3 regions of the Trichococcus shcherbakoviae genome follow, and region 3 is predicted to be linked to each of the others. Evidence: predicted binding sites of a transcription regulator. Region 3 holds the regulator's gene; each other region holds the start of a gene.
What was found. Region 3 encodes CtsR, which represses protease genes until heat stress. Its sites were predicted from a motif close to TTGGTCAAAAAAGGTCAAANA; they were not measured.
Positions count from the first base shown of each region.

Region 1: clpB (ATP-dependent chaperone ClpB) is a predicted target of CtsR. The motif match lies at 1,865-1,885, and genes of this name have one in related genera.
Region 2: ACKPBX_RS12370 (ATP-dependent Clp protease ATP-binding subunit) is a predicted target of CtsR. The motif match lies at 4,136-4,156, and genes of this name have one in related genera.

Region 1 is NZ_OY762653.1:2,813,259-2,818,952, reverse strand. Features, by position in the region: gene clpB (ATP-dependent chaperone ClpB) at 1-1,807, opposite strand, end outside; gene ACKPBX_RS13335 (metal-sulfur cluster assembly factor) at 1,938-2,282, opposite strand; gene ACKPBX_RS13330 (prolyl oligopeptidase family serine peptidase) at 2,347-3,105, opposite strand; gene ACKPBX_RS13325 (Cof-type HAD-IIB family hydrolase) at 3,138-3,947, opposite strand; gene ACKPBX_RS13320 (hypothetical protein) at 3,984-4,418, opposite strand; gene rplS (50S ribosomal protein L19) at 4,545-4,898, opposite strand; gene trmD (tRNA (guanosine(37)-N1)-methyltransferase TrmD) at 5,058-5,694, opposite strand, start outside.
Region 2 is NZ_OY762653.1:2,614,831-2,620,524, reverse strand. Features, by position in the region: gene ACKPBX_RS12390 (NAD(P)-dependent oxidoreductase) at 1-318, opposite strand, end outside; gene ACKPBX_RS12385 (glycosyltransferase) at 438-1,631, opposite strand; gene ptsP (phosphoenolpyruvate--protein phosphotransferase) at 1,870-3,603, opposite strand; gene ACKPBX_RS12375 (phosphocarrier protein HPr) at 3,605-3,871, opposite strand; gene ACKPBX_RS12370 (ATP-dependent Clp protease ATP-binding subunit) at 4,269-5,694, shown strand, end outside.
Region 3 is NZ_OY762653.1:1,511,707-1,517,400, reverse strand. Features, by position in the region: rRNA gene ACKPBX_RS07330 (23S ribosomal RNA) at 1-876, shown strand, start outside; rRNA gene rrf (5S ribosomal RNA) at 969-1,084, shown strand; tRNA gene ACKPBX_RS07320 (tRNA-Val) at 1,096-1,168, shown strand; tRNA gene ACKPBX_RS07315 (tRNA-Lys) at 1,174-1,246, shown strand; tRNA gene ACKPBX_RS07310 (tRNA-Thr) at 1,293-1,365, shown strand; tRNA gene ACKPBX_RS07305 (tRNA-Gly) at 1,375-1,446, shown strand; tRNA gene ACKPBX_RS07300 (tRNA-Leu) at 1,474-1,559, shown strand; tRNA gene ACKPBX_RS07295 (tRNA-Arg) at 1,565-1,638, shown strand; tRNA gene ACKPBX_RS07290 (tRNA-Pro) at 1,658-1,731, shown strand; gene ACKPBX_RS07285 (CtsR family transcriptional regulator) at 2,168-2,629, shown strand; gene ACKPBX_RS07280 (ATP-dependent Clp protease ATP-binding subunit) at 2,656-5,142, shown strand; gene ACKPBX_RS07275 (hypothetical protein) at 5,243-5,578, shown strand; gene ACKPBX_RS07270 (helix-turn-helix domain-containing protein) at 5,630-5,694, opposite strand, start outside.

The sequences.
Region 1 (5,694 bases), 1.3 Mb from region 3:
GACGGTTAGGCGACTGCAAGCCGGCACGCGAGCGCAGAACGGCATTCGTGACGCTCTCCACTGCTTCCTCTTGCCCGATGACCCGCTTATGCAACGTTTCCTCCAATTTCAGGAGTTTGTCCCTTTCACCCTCAACCAGCTTCGTAACCGGGATGCCGGTCATCCGTCCCACAACTGTTGCGATTTCGTTTTCGGTGACCGATTCCTGGACAAGGTTGCCTTCTTTACCTCTCCGGGCTGCATTCTCCTTTTCGAGAGCCGCCAATTCCTTTTCCATCTGCGGGATACTGCCGTGGCGCAAAACTGCCGCCCGTTCCAGGTCATAGTCGGCTTCCGCATCCTCCAACTGTCTGCGCGCGTCCTCCAGGTCCTCCCGTTTGGCACGCAGCTTTTCGACCTCTTCCTTTTCATTGCCCCATTTCATGCGCAATTCATTTGATTCTTCGCGCAGATCGGCCAACTCGACTTGCAGAGTCGCCAATCTTTTCTTGCTCTGATCGTCGGATTCCTTCTTCAGGGCTGCCTCTTCGATCTCGAGTTGCATCAGTTTGCGGCTCACTTGATCCAATTCGGTGGGCATCGAATTCATTTCCACTTTTATGTTTGCGCATGCCTCATCGACAAGATCGATTGCCTTATCCGGCAGAAACCGGTCAGTGATGTAGCGATCGGATAAGGTCGCGGCCGCAACGAGGGCATTATCATGGATATTGACGCTGTGGTGGATTTCATACCGTTCCTTCAATCCCCTCAAGATGCTGATTGTGTCGGCAACTGTGGGTTCTTTCACCAATACCTTCTGGAATCTCCGCTCCAAGGCCTTGTCCTTCTCCAGATTTTGGCGGTATTCATCCAGAGTGGTCGCTCCGATACAATGCAATTCACCTCTGGCCAGCATAGGTTTCAGCAGATTGCCGGCATCCATACTCCCCTCGGTTTTCCCAGCCCCGACGATCGTATGGATCTCATCAATGAACAGGATGATGCGGCCGTCGCTTTTCTTCACTTCTTTCAATACTGCTTTCAGGCGTTCCTCGAATTCCCCGCGGTATTTGGCTCCCGCAATCAAAGAGCCCATATCCAATGAAAAGATCGTTTTGTCCTTCAGGTTATCCGGCACGTCTTTTTTCACGATCCGTTGGGCCAAACCTTCCACGATGGCGGTTTTGCCGACGCCCGGTTCACCGATCAGGATCGGGTTATTTTTTGTTTTTCGCGACAAAATGCGGATGACATCCCTGATTTCTTCGTCCCGGCCGATGACCGGATCTTGTTTTCCGCTCCTGACTGCCTGCACAAGGTCTATGCCATACTTTTCCAACGCTTCATATTGATCTTCCTGATTTTGCGAAGTCACGCGTTCTCCCCCTCTCATATCCTTGATTTTTTCGGCGATCATTTTTTCCGTAAGACCTTGATTTCCCAGAAATTTGGTCAAAGGATGATTTTTCAGTGTCATCAAGCTCAAAAGCACCGTATCCGTGGAGATGAAATCATCCTTCAACTCCGACCGCTTGCGGTCTGCTTCCAGAAAGAGATTGTACAGATTTTGGCTGAATGTTTGCCCATACTGGACGGAAGTGCCCTCAATCACCACTGATTTATCCAGTTCCTTGTCAACTGCCGATTCAAATGCCTCGACCGCCACCCCTGAATCGATATAAAAATTGCGCGCAAAACTATCCGGCTGCAGAAATATTTTCCACAGATGGGCGACATCGATGGTCTGGTGCTTGCGCACCATGGCGATACGTTGCGCTTCTGCTATTGCCTGCTGCAGGGCTGTCGTCATTTTTTCCATTTCCATGCTAGGACCTCCTCGAAATTCTACTGCATTCATGCTTTATAGGACAAGTATACGACTATGGTCAGAATTGGTCAAATTATAACGCGAAAAAAAAGAACAACAAAGGTGATTTCCTTTGTTGTTCTTTTCATCATCGGATTCCTAACGCGATGCGTGCATAGCGGGACATTCTATCTGTCGTCCAGGCAGGATACCATACCAATTTCACTTGCGTTTCGGTTACTTCAGGAACAGCTTTCAACGCACGATGAATTTCATCGGTGATGACATCCGCCAATGGGCAGCCCATCGTTGTGAGCGTCATTTTGATCAGGCAGAAGCCATCCTGTTCCAATTCCACTTCATAGATCAAACCCAAATTGACGATATCTATCCCTAATTCCGGATCTATCACTTGCTCAAGCGCCGCCAAGACGCGTTCTTTTATGCTTTCCAATTCTTCTTGCGAAAATTGGGGATTTATCTCTTCAGTCATTGCATACACCTCTACCCTTTCTGGATTAATTTGATGATAACAGTTTGTGCATAGAAATTCAATGCTAATATACGTTCCCCAAAAATGCAGCCATTTCCTCAAAAATAGCGTAAGGAACCTTATGCCCGGCCCCCTCTGTTGACCGGAAGCAAATATTATCCGCAAAAGCTTCCCCACTGATTGAGCTGACGAACTGAGCCATCTGTTGGTATGGAACACTTTCATCGGCTGTGCCATGCCAGATATAAAACGGCGTGTCCACGAGCGCTTCCGGATGTTCTTTGAGGCTCAGGCTTTCAAATGGCGCCATCAAGGCATTGACTTTCTCATCATCAATCGGCGGTAGGCCCTCCACCCAACGGGACTTCAATGCCCAATGGGACAAACCGATCGGATCCGGGCTGCCCATCAGACAGGCTGCCGAATGGATCCAAGGGTATTGCGTCAAGGCGATGCAGGCCGTGATGCCTCCCATCGAAAGGCCTGTGACCGAGACTTTTTCCCTTTTTGCCAACCCCGCTTCAACGTAGACCGCTACAATATCGGGAAGTTCTTTGATGTTTTGCAGGACGACCGACCAGAATTCTGCCGCCGGTTCGCCAGCATAGGCTTCATCTTTGCGTTCACCATGGCGATAGGCATCGGGGATGACCACCCGCATACCGTTGCTGGCTAACGCATAACCGGGCTCCAGGCCTCGCTCTTTTTGGTTCGTGATGCCATGATAAAAGAATGCGAGCGGAATGGCCTCATTTTTCTTAGCTTCTTCAACGATTTCCAGAATCGGTATATTATGAATGATTTTTCTTTCGATTACGATCAATTGGATCCCTCTTTTTCAGCTCTGATCTGCTGCTATAGGCAAAAATATTTTTCCAGATAGATTGCCAAACCGTCATCATGATTCGTATGCGTCGTTACATCGTCGGCAATCTTCTTTAATGCCGTGATCCCATTCTGCATGACGACACCATGACCAGCATAGCGGATCATTTCCATATCATTGTCCTCGTCACCGAAGGCAAGAATATCTTCCCGCTTGATGCCGTAGTTATTCGCGACCACTTCAACGCCAAGTGCTTTTTGGACGCCGGCGGAGACGATTTCAAGGCAGGGCATCGTGCCACCCCACGTCCGGATTTCGATGGAATTCCCATAACGCGCCAAAATCCGATCCCGGATGGCTTCCAAATTCCGTTCGTCCGAAAACACATTCATGGAAGTAGGATTTTCCGACAGCGTATCCTTCGAAGTGATTTGCGTCGCCAACAAATTTTTCGGGAAATATTCGTTTGACGGCAGCGTTGCGGTGGATGCGAAAAGCTTGTTCTTGCCTTCTATGCAGATAAAATCGATTCCCATTTCTTCACGTTGTTCGATCAGATCCATCGCAAAATCTTTGTTCAGCGTCTTGTGGTAATAATTACTCCAATTGTTGTCAGTGGGATTATGGCATAAGGCACCGTTGAAGTTCACCAATGGAGTGGTCATCTTGAGCGTCTCATAAAATTCTTTGCTGTTTCTGTAGGGACGGCCAGTTGCGATCATGACCAGATGGTTATCCTTTTGCAACCTTGCCAGCACATTTTTGGTCCGATCGCTCAACAACGACTGATTGTTGAGTGTGGTTCCATCCAAATCTAAAGCGATTAGTTTTTGTTTCATAGTTCCTCCTGCGTTTTCCGCGTCAGAGACGAATACTCATTCGATCCCAAGCGACGGAAATTTGCTTTTTAATTCTGCTGTCATGACCTTTGCGATATTCGATCCGATCACGAGCATTTCATATAGTGGTTTGACATCGGTTGTCGAGCGGCCCAAAAGCCGAAGGAAAATCTCGCCATCCCCCGCCAGGCAAAGTGTATAATAAAAAGTCTTGGTTTGGTTCAATTCATTGATCAGTTCCAACAGGTTCACTTTATCAGCGTAATTATTCAGGTAAGCCAATTTTCTGTAGCTGATCTGAAAATCACTTTCGGCCTCATCTTTCGCGATGACTACACCGAACGGCAAGGAATGTTCTTTATCGAGATTGAATTTCCCCTGATACAAATACTGACCATTTTGGATGGGATGACTTTTCAGTGGCATGCCTTTTTCTTGGAACTTTTGGTCAAGCGCTGCTAATATCGTCAAAACTATCACTCTTTTCATATATGGTGCTACTAGTATAGCACATTTTCCCCAAGAATTACGCTTATCACGATATACAAAAAAGGTCCGGAACCGAAGTCCAGACCTTTCCATATGTCATGCGGAATATTAACGACGTTTTTCTCTGATACGAGCAGCTTTTCCGTGTAATGCGCGCAAGTAATAAAGTTTTGCACGACGCACTTTACCGAAGCGAACAACTTCGATTTGAGCTACACGAGGTGTGTGCAATGGGAATGTACGTTCCACACCGATACCGTTGGAAATTTTACGTACTGTATAAGTTTCGCTGATTCCGAATCCGCGACGTTTGATGACTACGCCCTCGAATAATTGGATACGTTCTCTTGTTCCTTCGACTACGCGAGCGTGGACGCGAACAGTGTCTCCAGGACGGAATGTAGGAATATCACTACGTAATTGTCCTTGTGTAATTGCTTCAATCAATGGTAATTGACTCATGTTTTTTTCTCCTTCCAACCGACATTCATACACAATCTTTCAGCACAGCGGAATATCGTATTATGTGGAGCAGTCTCTCTGCTCACCTGTAGAATTCTACCACAATAATTTTGACGTGTAAAGTATTTTTCGTTTACATTGTTTGAATTTCAAGGCGCACTATTGCGCTTCATTATCTGCCTTTTCTTCAAGCAGTATCTCCGCCAACCAGGCTTGCTGCTTTTTCGACAAAGTGATCTTTTCCAACATTTCCGGACGTCTCAGCCAGGTTTTGCGCAAAGATTCTTTTTCTTGCCAATCAGCGATTTTTTGGTGGTTGCCGCTGAAAAGCACTTCAGGGACGACATCCCCCCGAAAATCGCGTGGTCGCGTATATTGGGGATGCTCGAGCAGCCCGGTCGAGAATGAATCGGTCTTGTTCGATTGCTCATTGCCCAATACTGCCGGCAACAGCCGGACAGTCGCATCGATCATGACCATCGCGCCCAATTCGCCGCCCGTCAGGACGTAATCACCGATTGAAACTTCATCCGTCACATGTTGTTTGATGCGTTCATCGAAGCCTTCGTAATGGCCGCAGATGAAGACAATGTGCTCTTCCTCGGCAAACTCTTCCGCCAGTTCCTGATTGAAGGTTTTTCCGGATGGATCCAAAAGGACAATCCTTTTTTTGGTTTCGGGAGATTGGACCTCGATGTCCGTCAGCGCATCCACAATCGGCTGCGCGCGCAGCAGCATGCCTGCCCCGCCGCCGAAAGGATAATCATCGACGGAATTGTGTTTATTTTCGGAATAA
Region 2 (5,694 bases), 1.1 Mb from region 3:
ATATATTTTTTCCGCCAATGTCGGCGTACTCGTCGTCATATCAATGAGAATATGGTGGTCATCCGCTTGCGAGAAGATTCCGGCATCACCAAAATAGGTCTCTTCAACGTCTGTCGGATAGCCTACTATCGTGATGATGATATCTGCTTGCGCCGTCACATCGGCCGGCGTATCGCACCATTTTGCCCCCTCTGCGATGACCGCATCAGCCCTGCTCTTCGTTCGATTATAGACATGGACAGGATAGCCCGCATTCAAAAGATGTCTGATCATGGATGAGCCCATGACACCCGTTCCTATAAAACCAATTTTTTCCATTTGTACAACCGTCCCTTCTAAACGCTATGTTAACAGTATACCTTACGCCTAGCGCAGATAAAAACAAAAAAGCGCCGGGAAACAGATTATCCAAGCAATCTGCTTCCCGGCGTTCAGGCTCAACGTTTGATTTTTTCCAGGAGATTCACTCTCAATTTCAATTCTTCGCGCGGCTGCGATTCATAAATGTCGATACTTGTTTGATAATAGCTCAATACGGCACCCGCAAATGCTTTTGAAGAAATTTCCTGCATCAGTTCATCCCATACTTCTTGGTTGATCGCAACATCGGAACTATGAAAAAAGTCCGCATAGGCGATGATTGTCTTGCCGATTTTGTCATCCTCTTCGAACAACATCCCTAAGCTATCCTCTGTTATCAGACCGGATAAATAGTCATTCCGTTTCGCGATGACCGGACACCCGTTCACGATTGATTCCAAGTAGGTCAAGCCTTGCGTCTCAGATTCTGAAGCATTGATATAAATATCCGCCATCTGGTAATATTCGCTCACATCTTCATTTCTCACTTCGCCGACGAAAATCACGTTTCGGGTCAAATCCATTTCCGACACCAGCGCTTCCAATTCATGGCGCATCGGCCCATCCCCGACAAACACAAGCTTCGCGGACGGGTAGGCTTCGACAACCTCAGGAAAGGCATGAACAAGCTTGTCCAGATTTTTTTCTGAGGACAACCTGCTGAGGGAGAGCAGCACCAATTCGGAATCCGAAATGCCCAACTCTTTGCGCTTGCTGGTTTTGATGCCGGCAATCCGTTCTGGTATCTTGACACCCGTTGGGATGACGCGGATTTCCTTGTAGATGTTGTAAGATGCCAATTTCTCCTTCATTTGCTCGCTTGGAGCAATGATGCCCATCGTACTGTTGCAGAAATAACGGGAGGCTATCTTAACAGCCCGGGGCTTCACAACTTTCCCTTTAGCGATGTAGTGCAGATATTTTTCGTACATGGTGTGGTAGGTATGCACTGTCGGAATCTGCAGCATATAGCCAACAAATTTGCCCGTCAATCCCAAACTGAACTCCGTATGCGTATGCACGATATCGATATTCTGTTTCTTCGCTTCCTTCAACGCTTTGTTCATCCCTTTCACCGCAACCCGACGATCTTTGAAAGACAAGAACGGGATACTGGTCAAACGGATTATATTTTCTTCAGCTTCGTCAGCTTTCGGGTCGGTTGTGGTAAAAATGATGACCTCATGACCTTCTGCCTCCAATTCCTCTTTCAAGGTGCGGATTGAAGTGGATACCCCGCTCACTTGAGGAAAATACGAATCTGTAAACATGCCTATTCTCATGATTTCACCTCGAAAAAATCCCATCAAATTTATAATTGCTCAATATATTCAGTATATAGAACATTCTGATATTTGTCACTCATCCCGCAGACCTACTTTTCAAAATATATCCGCCCGAAACGGGATGAGCATATAACGGACTGTATATCCATGATCGGTTTGAAATCGCAGGCACACAAAAAGGCCAGGCATGCAAGCATGCCCGGCCTTTTTAACCTGAATCGGCTTAGTCTACTAATTTAGCTTTCATTTCTTCAACCAATGCAATGACTTCTTCAACAGTCGTACATTCATTGATCGCTTTGTCCGCTAGTTTTTCCATTTCTTTGGAATCCAAGCGTTTCATCAAGCTGCGTGTTTTCAGGACGCTGGATGCGCTCATGGAGAACTCATCCAAACCAAGACCTACCAACAACGGAACCGCTGTTTGATCGCCGGCCATCTCGCCACACATACCAGTCCATTTGCCTTCAGCATGAGAAGCATCGATAACATGCTTGATCAGCGTAAGGATAGCTGGGTTGTATGGTTGATACAAGTACGAAACTTGTTGGTTCATGCGGTCTGCCGCCATTGTGTATTGGATCAAGTCATTTGTTCCGATACTGAAGAAATCTACTTCTTTAGCGAATTGATGAGCTAAAACAGCTGCTGCTGGGATTTCGATCATGATACCTACTTGGATATCATCAGCGACTTCTACGCCATCGGCTAATAGATTCGCTTTTTCTTCATCCAACATCGCTTTTGCAGCTCTGAATTCGTTCAGAGTCGAAATCATCGGGAACATGATGCGCAATTTACCGTAAACGGAAGCACGCAACAATGCACGCAATTGTGTACGGAACATTTCTGGCTCAGCCAAACAAATACGGATTGCACGGTAACCCAAGAATGGATTCATTTCTTTCGGCAATTCCAAATAAGGCAATTCTTTGTCCCCACCGATGTCCATTGTACGAACTACGACAGGTTTGCCTTCCATGCCTTCCAAAACAGTTTTATAAGCATCGAATTGCTCATCTTCTGTCGGGAAGTCCGAAGAATCCATGTACAGGAATTCAGTACGATATAGACCTACTGCTTCAGCGCCGTTGGCGATAACGCCTTCCAAATCTTTAGGCGTTCCGATATTGGCTGCCAATTCGATGTGTTTACCGTCTGCTGTCACTGTATCTGCATTCTTCAGTTTGTGCCATTCAGCTTGCATCGCAGAGAACTCTTCAGCTTTCTTCTTGTATGCAGCTAATGTTTCTTCATCAGGATTGATGAAGACGTCGCCGTCCAAACCATCCAAAATGATGATATCGCCATCTTTGACGATTTGTGTGATTTCTTTTGAACCTACGATTGCAGGAATCTCCAAAGAACGGGCCATGATTGCGCTGTGGGATGTGCGTCCACCGATGTCGGTAACGAATCCTTTTACATAATCACGGTTCAATTGAGCAGTATCACTAGGAGTCAAATCTTTTGCAACGACGATCACTTCTTCAGTGATTGACGATGGGTTAGGGATTTTGACGCCCAACAAGTGGCTCAATACACGCTCCGTAACGTCGCGGATATCCGCAGCACGTTCTTGCATGTATGGATTGTCTTCCATCGCTTCGAACATACCGATGAACATGCCGGCAACATCAGAAAGTGCTGATTCAGCATTCACACCGTTGTCGCGGATGTTGGAGTTCATTGATCCAATCATTTCTGGATCGGATAATACCATTAAATGTGCATCAAAAACTTGTGCTTCTTCTTCGCCAAGTGACACTGCCGCTTTGTCTCTGATTGCACTTACCTCTGATTTAGCGGTTTCAAAGCTTTGCAAAAGGCGAGCAATTTCGCCTTCTGAATCTTCCACTTTACGCTTCTCAAAGGATAGATCCGGTTCAGTAAGCAAATACGCTTTCGCGATTGCAATACCGTCACTAGCTGCTATTCCTTGTAAGTGGTTTTTCATATTACTCTGCTAGCCCTTCTTTTACCATTGTTTCAGTGATTCCAGCCATAGCGTCTGCTTCGTCCGGACCTTCTGCAGTGATGACAACATCAGCGCCTTGGCCTACGCCTAATGACATTACACCCATGATGGATTTTAAGTTAACTGATTTACCTTTGTATTCTAAATTGATATCTGAATTAAATTTGCTTGCAGTTTGCACCAATAAAGTTGCTGGACGTGCGTGAATCCCTGTTTCTGCGATTACGTGATATTCTTTTCTTTCCATGTCATAAACCCCTTTTGAGATGTATTTATTTAAGGTATTTTTAATACGTTTCCATTATAACAGAAAAATGGAAACACGGACTAAAAATAACCCTTTCATTGAATAAGATTACCATCTTTCGCTTTATACTACAACTGTTTTAACCAGATTCGTTCAAATTTTTGTCATAATTGCCGAAATGCCACTAATTTAATACAACCATTCCGTTAGGCTGAATGGCGTCCCGCTATAAAATTTTCGTTTCGTTTCAAGGCAAACTACTTGAAAGTCAAAATAGGTCAATGTATAATGGGATCATAAGGTCAGAGTTGGTCAGGATACCTTCTCACGAGAATTCCTTAGCCGTTACTACTATAATATACATGTAGCTATGATCCACATAGAAAGGAAGATTGCCATGCTTTGTCAAAATTGCGAAAAAAACCAAGCTTCCATTCATCTGTATGCCAGCGTGAATGGACAAAGACGCCAAATCGACTTATGCCAGAGTTGCTATCAAGAATTCAAAGCCGCTCAATCGCAACAAAACAATCCGAATCCAAGATCCCAAGGCCCTGTAGACCCTTTTTCTTTCGGTAATCTGGATTCCTTCTTCAAGAAAATGCAGCAAAACCAAGAACAGAATTTCCAACAGCCTCCTGCCCCTGAATCTGCCCGTGGAGGAAAAGGCGGCGGCAAAGGCGGCTTGCTGGACGAATACGGCATCAACCTGACGCAATTGGCCCGCGATGGCGGCATCGATCCTGTCATCGGAAGAGACAGTGAAATCGCACGCGTCATCGAAATCCTGAATCGCCGCACGAAAAACAATCCGGTACTCACAGGCGAGGCTGGAGTCGGCAAAACAGCTGTGGTGGAAGGCCTTGCCCAAAAAATCGTGGACGGTGATGTTCCTCAGAAATTGCTGGACAAAGAAGTGATCCGCTTGGATGTCGTCTCACTCGTCCAAGGAACCGGCATCCGCGGCCAATTCGAGGAACGGATGCAGAAATTGATGGATGAAATCCGTGCAAACAAACAAATCATCCTCTTCATCGATGAAATCCATGAAATCGTCGGGGCAGGAAACGCTGAGGGAAGCATGGATGCAGGCAATATCCTGAAGCCCGCCCTTGCGAGAGGCGAACTGCAATTGGTCGGCGCCACGACGCTGAATGAGTACCGCAGAATCGAAAAAGACGCTGCTTTGGAACGCCGATTCCAGCCCGTCCGGGTGAATGAACCGACACCTGAACAGACTTTGATCATTCTCCAAGGCATCCGTCCGAAATACGAAGATTATCATCACGTCAAATATTCGGATAAAGCACTGGAAGCGGCTGTCAAATTATCGCACCGCTATATCCAGGATCGCTTCCTTCCGGACAAAGCCATCGACTTGCTCGATGAGTCCGGATCCAAAAAGAACCTGACCATTAAGCCCATCGATCCGCAACAGATCGAGGAACGCATCGAAGCGGCGGAACAGGAAAAACAAGCAGCCCTGCATGCGGAAGATTACGAAAAAGCTGCCTATTATCGCGATCAGATCACCAATCTGAACAAGATGAAACAGAATCCGACGCCGGCCGATGGCGATCCCGTCGTCACGGAACAGGATATCCAAAAGATTATTGAGATCAAAACAAATATTCCGGTAGGTGAGTTACTTGAAAAAGAACAAACGCAATTGAGGAATCTTGATAGCGATCTGAAGAAAAATGTCATCGGCCAGGACGAAGCCATCGACAAAGTATCCAAAGCGATCCGCAGAAACCGGATCGGATTAAGCCGCAAAAACCGCCCGATCGGCTCCTTCTTGTTTGTGGGACCTACCGGTGTCG
Region 3 (5,694 bases):
CAGTGAAGATGCTGGTTACCCGCGACAGGACGGAAAGACCCCATGGAGCTTTACTGCAGTTTGATATTGCGTGTTTGTATCACATGTACAGGATAGGTAGGAGCCAATGATACCGGGACGCCAGTCTCGGAGGAGGCAACGGTGGGATACTACCCTTGTGATATGACCACTCTAACCCGCTGCTCTTAGCGAGCAGGGAGACAGTGTCAGACGGGCAGTTTGACTGGGGCGGTCGCCTCCAAAAATGTAACGGAGGCGCCCAAAGGTTCCCTCAGAATGGTTGGAAATCATTCGTAGAGTGTAAAGGCAGAAGGGAGCTTGACTGCGAGACCTACAAGTCGAGCAGGGACGAAAGTCGGGCTTAGTGATCCGGTGGTTCCGCATGGAAGGGCCATCGCTCAACGGATAAAAGCTACCCTGGGGATAACAGGCTTATCTCCCCCAAGAGTTCACATCGACGGGGAGGTTTGGCACCTCGATGTCGGCTCATCGCATCCTGGGGCTGTAGTCGGTCCCAAGGGTTGGGCTGTTCGCCCATTAAAGCGGTACGCGAGCTGGGTTCAGAACGTCGTGAGACAGTTCGGTCCCTATCCGTCGCGGGCGTTGGAAATTTGAGAGGAGCTGTCCTTAGTACGAGAGGACCGGGATGGACACACCGCTGGTGTACCAGTTGTTCTGCCAAGAGCATCGCTGGGTAGCTATGTGTGGACGGGATAAACGCTGAAAGCATCTAAGCGTGAAGCCCCCCTCAAGATGAGATTTCCCATCACTTTAAGTGAGTAAGACCCCTGAGAGATGATCAGGTAGATAGGTTGGGAGTGGAAGTACAGCGATGTATGGAGCGGACCAATACTAATCGGTCGAGGACTTAACCAATTTTTAAAAAGAAGAAAACTCAAGCGGTGTTTTCGGGTTCCCTTTAATTTTGTAGATTCAGTTTTGAGAGAACAACGTTCTCTTGAAAAATGTGCGGTGACGATGGCAAGAAGGTCACACCTGTTCCCATCTCGAACACAGAAGTTAAGCTTCTTAGCGCCGATTGTAGTGAAGGGTTTCCCTTTGTGAGAGTAGGACGTTGCCGCGCATTTATATTATGGAGGTTTAGCTCAGCTGGGAGAGCGTCTGCCTTACAAGCAGAATGTCGGCGGTTCGATCCCGTCAACCTCCATTCATGAGTTATTAGCTCAGTTGGTAGAGCATCTGACTTTTAATCAGAGGGTCGCAGGTTCGAGCCCTGCATAACTCATTCATCATTCTTGCGATAATGATGGAACAATTGAATATACCGAGACGCCGGCTTAGCTCAGTTGGTAGAGCATCTGATTTGTAATCAGAGGGTCGAGGGTTCAAATCCTTTAGCCGGCATCCAAAAATGCGGAAGTAGTTCAGTGGTAGAACATCACCTTGCCAAGGTGGGGGTCGCGGGTTCGAACCCCGTCTTCCGCTTTTTTTTATTTTAATGGCTATCTTTTAGCCGGGGTGGCGGAACTGGCAGACGCACAGGACTTAAAATCCTGCGGTGAGTGATCACCGTATCGGTTCGATTCCGATTCTCGGCACTTACGCACCCATAGCTCAATTGGATAGAGTACTTGACTACGAATCAAGCGGTTACAGGTTCGACTCCTGTTGGGTGCATTTTTCACATAATTATGACCGGGAAGTAGCTCAGCTTGGTAGAGCACTTGGTTTGGGACCAAGGGGTCGCAGGTTCGAATCCTGTCTTCCCGATAAATAAAAATAGACGCAGAAATCATTCCGATGGTTTCTGCGTCTATTTTTTTGTGTTAACGTTGGCCAGCTTCACGGGTTAGCCCTTCGGAAATTAGATAAATCGTACCTATTGCGCTCTACGATGCTCAGTCGGCACGATTTCCTAAATTTCTTTCAGGGCGGAACCAACCCGTTCAGCTTTTCTCATTGATATATTGCCGTTTTTTCCCTTTAAGTATATAATGAGGAACATTCCAAATAATTCTGTTGGAAATGTTTGGGGAATACGCTGTTGTAGAGGGAGTAGCAGGCAGTCTGGATGGGTTTCAGCTTTCTTGACTAGTTTGCCACAAACGTCCTCGGATAGCCCTTTCTGTTTGACAGTTATGTAGGAATAGCATAATATAAACATATAATAGTCAAAATTAGTCAGGGGAAGGGAGGCGTCCATTCCATGCATGGTCAGAACATGTCAGATATCATCGAAGCGTATATCAAAAAGATTCTGAATGCAGAAGAGCAGATTGAAATCAGACGGAACGAAATGGCAGATCGTTTTCATTGTGTACCTTCACAGATCAACTATGTCATCAATACCCGTTTTACGGAACAGCAAGGCTACTCGGTCGAAAGTAAACGCGGCGGAGGCGGCTATATACGCATCATGAAGGTGAAAATCCTGGATCAAGCGGAATTGTTGGATAAGCTGATCGCTATAGTAGGCGAAAGCATCAACCAGAAAGATGCGTTTGCGGTAACCCAAAATCTATACAGTCGCGGTATCATCACGAAACGCGAAGGAAACCTGATGTTGTCGGTATTGGATAAGTCACTTGCCCCATACACAGGCGAACACGAAGAAAGATTACGAGCCTTGCTGTTGAGGAATTTTTTGAACAGCTTGCGCTTTGAATAGATGAGCCCGTAGAGGAGGCGTTAAAAATGAATGAATTATTTACAGATAAAGCCAGCCAAGTATTGTTGTTGGCAACAGAAGAAGCGCACAAATTTAAGCATCAATCCATCGGAACGGAGCATATGCTTCTCGGACTAGTCCGGGAGCAAGAAGGCATTGCCGGAAAAGTGTTGCGTGGCTACGACATTGATGAGGAAGGAGTCCGCGAAGAGATTGTTCATCTGACCGGTTTCGGTCAAATGAATACGGAGGACTTCAACGCGCCGTTGCCATTTTCTCCTCGGGCTAAAAAAGTCATTATGTATGCGACAAATGAAGCGCACAAATTGGGGGTTCCTTTGGTAGGAACTGAACACCTTTTATTGGGCTTGTTGAAAGAAGAAATTCTGGCAGTCAAAATCATCAAAAACCTGCAGATCGATCCGAATTTGCTGCGTAAGTCTCTCTATGAGAAACTGGGCATCAAACAACCGACCAAACCGGATATGCGTTCAGCCAAAAAGACGGATAAAGTGGAAGAAGGAACGCCGACTTTGGATTCCTTGGCCCGCAATCTGACAGAATTGGCACGGGAAAACCGGATGGATCCGATTGTAGGACGCGACAAGGAAGTCCGCCGCATCATGCAGATCGTTTCCCGCAGAACGAAGAACAATCCAGTATTGGTAGGGGAACCGGGTGTCGGCAAGACCGCCATCGTGGAAGGTTTGGCACAGAAAATCGTGGCCGGAGATGTTCCGGATACATTGGCGAACAAACGTATCATGATGTTGGATATGGGTTCACTGGTTGCAGGTACGAAATACCGCGGTGAATTCGAGGAAAGAATGAAGAAGATCATCGACGAAATCTACAATGACGGCAATGTCATTCTGTTCATCGATGAGTTGCACACCTTGATTGGTGCAGGCGGAGCGGAAGGGGCAATCGATGCCTCCAATATCCTGAAACCGGCATTGGCAAGGGGCGAACTGCAGACAATCGGTGCCACCACCCTTGATGAGTACCAAAAATATATCGAAAAAGATGCGGCGTTGGAAAGACGTTTCGCACCTATCCATATCGATGAGCCCACACCTGAAGAATCGGTTGAGATCATGCGTGGCTTGCGTTCCCGTTACGAGGAGCACCATGGCGTGGAAATCACTGATGAGGCGCTGAAAGCAGCTGTCCAGTTATCCGTGCGCTACATCACTTCCAGAAGATTGCCGGATAAAGCGATCGATCTGATTGATGAATCCGCTGCGAAAGTCCGTTTGGATGTCACACACGGGGATACGCCAATCGGGAAAATCGAGTTGGAAATCGCGAAGTTGTCGAAAGACAAAGAGGAAGCTATCCTGAATCAAGACTTCGACAAAGCTGCCCGCATCCGCAAACGCGAAATGACGAAGAAGCAGAAATTCCAAAAAATGGTGGAACAACAAGCCCAAACAATCACGCACTACGATCTGAAAGTGACCGAAAACGACGTAGCCGAAGTGGTGGCTTTGTGGACCGGGATTCCGGTCAACCAGATGGAGCAGAAGGAAAGCGACCGTTTGATGAGGCTGGAAAAAGTGCTGCACGAACGCGTCATCGGCCAATCTGAGGCGGTAAGTGCAGTGGCCCGCGCAATCAGACGTGCACGTTCCGGATTGAAAGACCCAAATCGCCCAATCGGCTCGTTCCTATTCTTGGGTCCTACCGGTGTCGGCAAGACTGAGCTGGTGAAAACACTGGCTGAAGCGATGTTCGGGACAGAGGATGCCTTGGTTCGTTTGGACATGTCCGAATACATGGAAAAATACAGCACAAGTCGTCTGATCGGCTCCCCTCCCGGCTATGTCGGTTATGATGAAGGCGGCCAGTTGACGGAAAAAATCAGACAGAAACCCTACTCGGTCATTCTTCTCGACGAGATTGAAAAAGCCCATCCGGATGTCTTTAATATCCTCCTGCAAGTGCTCGATGACGGTCATTTGACAGATTCCAAAGGACGGAAGGTTGATTTCCGCAACACGATCTTGATCATGACTTCCAACTTGGGTGCAACGGCTTTGCGTGATGAAAAATCGGTCGGATTCGCGGCGAAAGATCTCAAGCATGATTATAAAGCGATGGAGAAACGCATCCGCGAAGAGCTGAAGAACAGCTTCCGTCCGGAGTTCCTGAACCGTATCGACGAAACAATCGTCTTCCACTCCTTGGAGAAAGACGAGTTGCATGAAATCGTCAAATTGATGGCGAACGGCATCGTGAAACGCTTGAAAGATCTCGATATCCATGTGCGCATCACGCCTGCAGCCATCGATGTCATCGCAAAAGCCGGTTTCGATCCGGAATACGGCGCACGTCCGATCAGACGCGCGATTCAAAAAGAGATCGAAGACAAGTTGAGTGAAGAAATGCTGAGCGGCTTGATCAAATTCGGCGATACCGTTACGATTGGTGCCCAAAAAGGCAGCATCCGGATCTCAGTGAAGCCCGCCAAGGCAGAAAATAAAGACAAAAAAGTGCCGGTAAATTCTTAAGAGCAGCAGGTCTTCAGTTGGGAGACAGTGTTATTGTTCGGTTATCGCTTCCGTTTGTGCTAAAATATAGTTACGGAAGTTAGAGGAGGGAACTAATAAAATGAAGAATTCTAAAAAGGCATTGTTGATCGGTTTGGGTGCTACAGCAGCGATTGCGGCAATTGCGGCGGCCTTGGCATACGAGGAAGAAGCAGTGGACAAGATCGGCTCCTATTTGAACCGTCAACGCATGAAGAACTTCGTGAAGGACCATCTGAAAGGCAGCCAAAAATTTTTGCGGGCAATCGAGGATTTGACGGATGATGAGATCGACGGCTTCTTGCGTGTGGTGGACAGAGCAGGCGATTGGAAAGAATCAGCAATGGACCTATTCTCTGATTTAAAGGACAAAGCTGGCGATGTAAAAGACAACGTAGGCGACAAGTTTCATAGATAAGAATTGAATAAGACTGCAGGAATAGGGTATAGCCCCATTTCTGCAGTCTTTTTAGTTGGTATGAGGAGCTGTTACTGCAGCGATGGCGAGGTAAGCCAAGGCCAGGTCGTCCATGC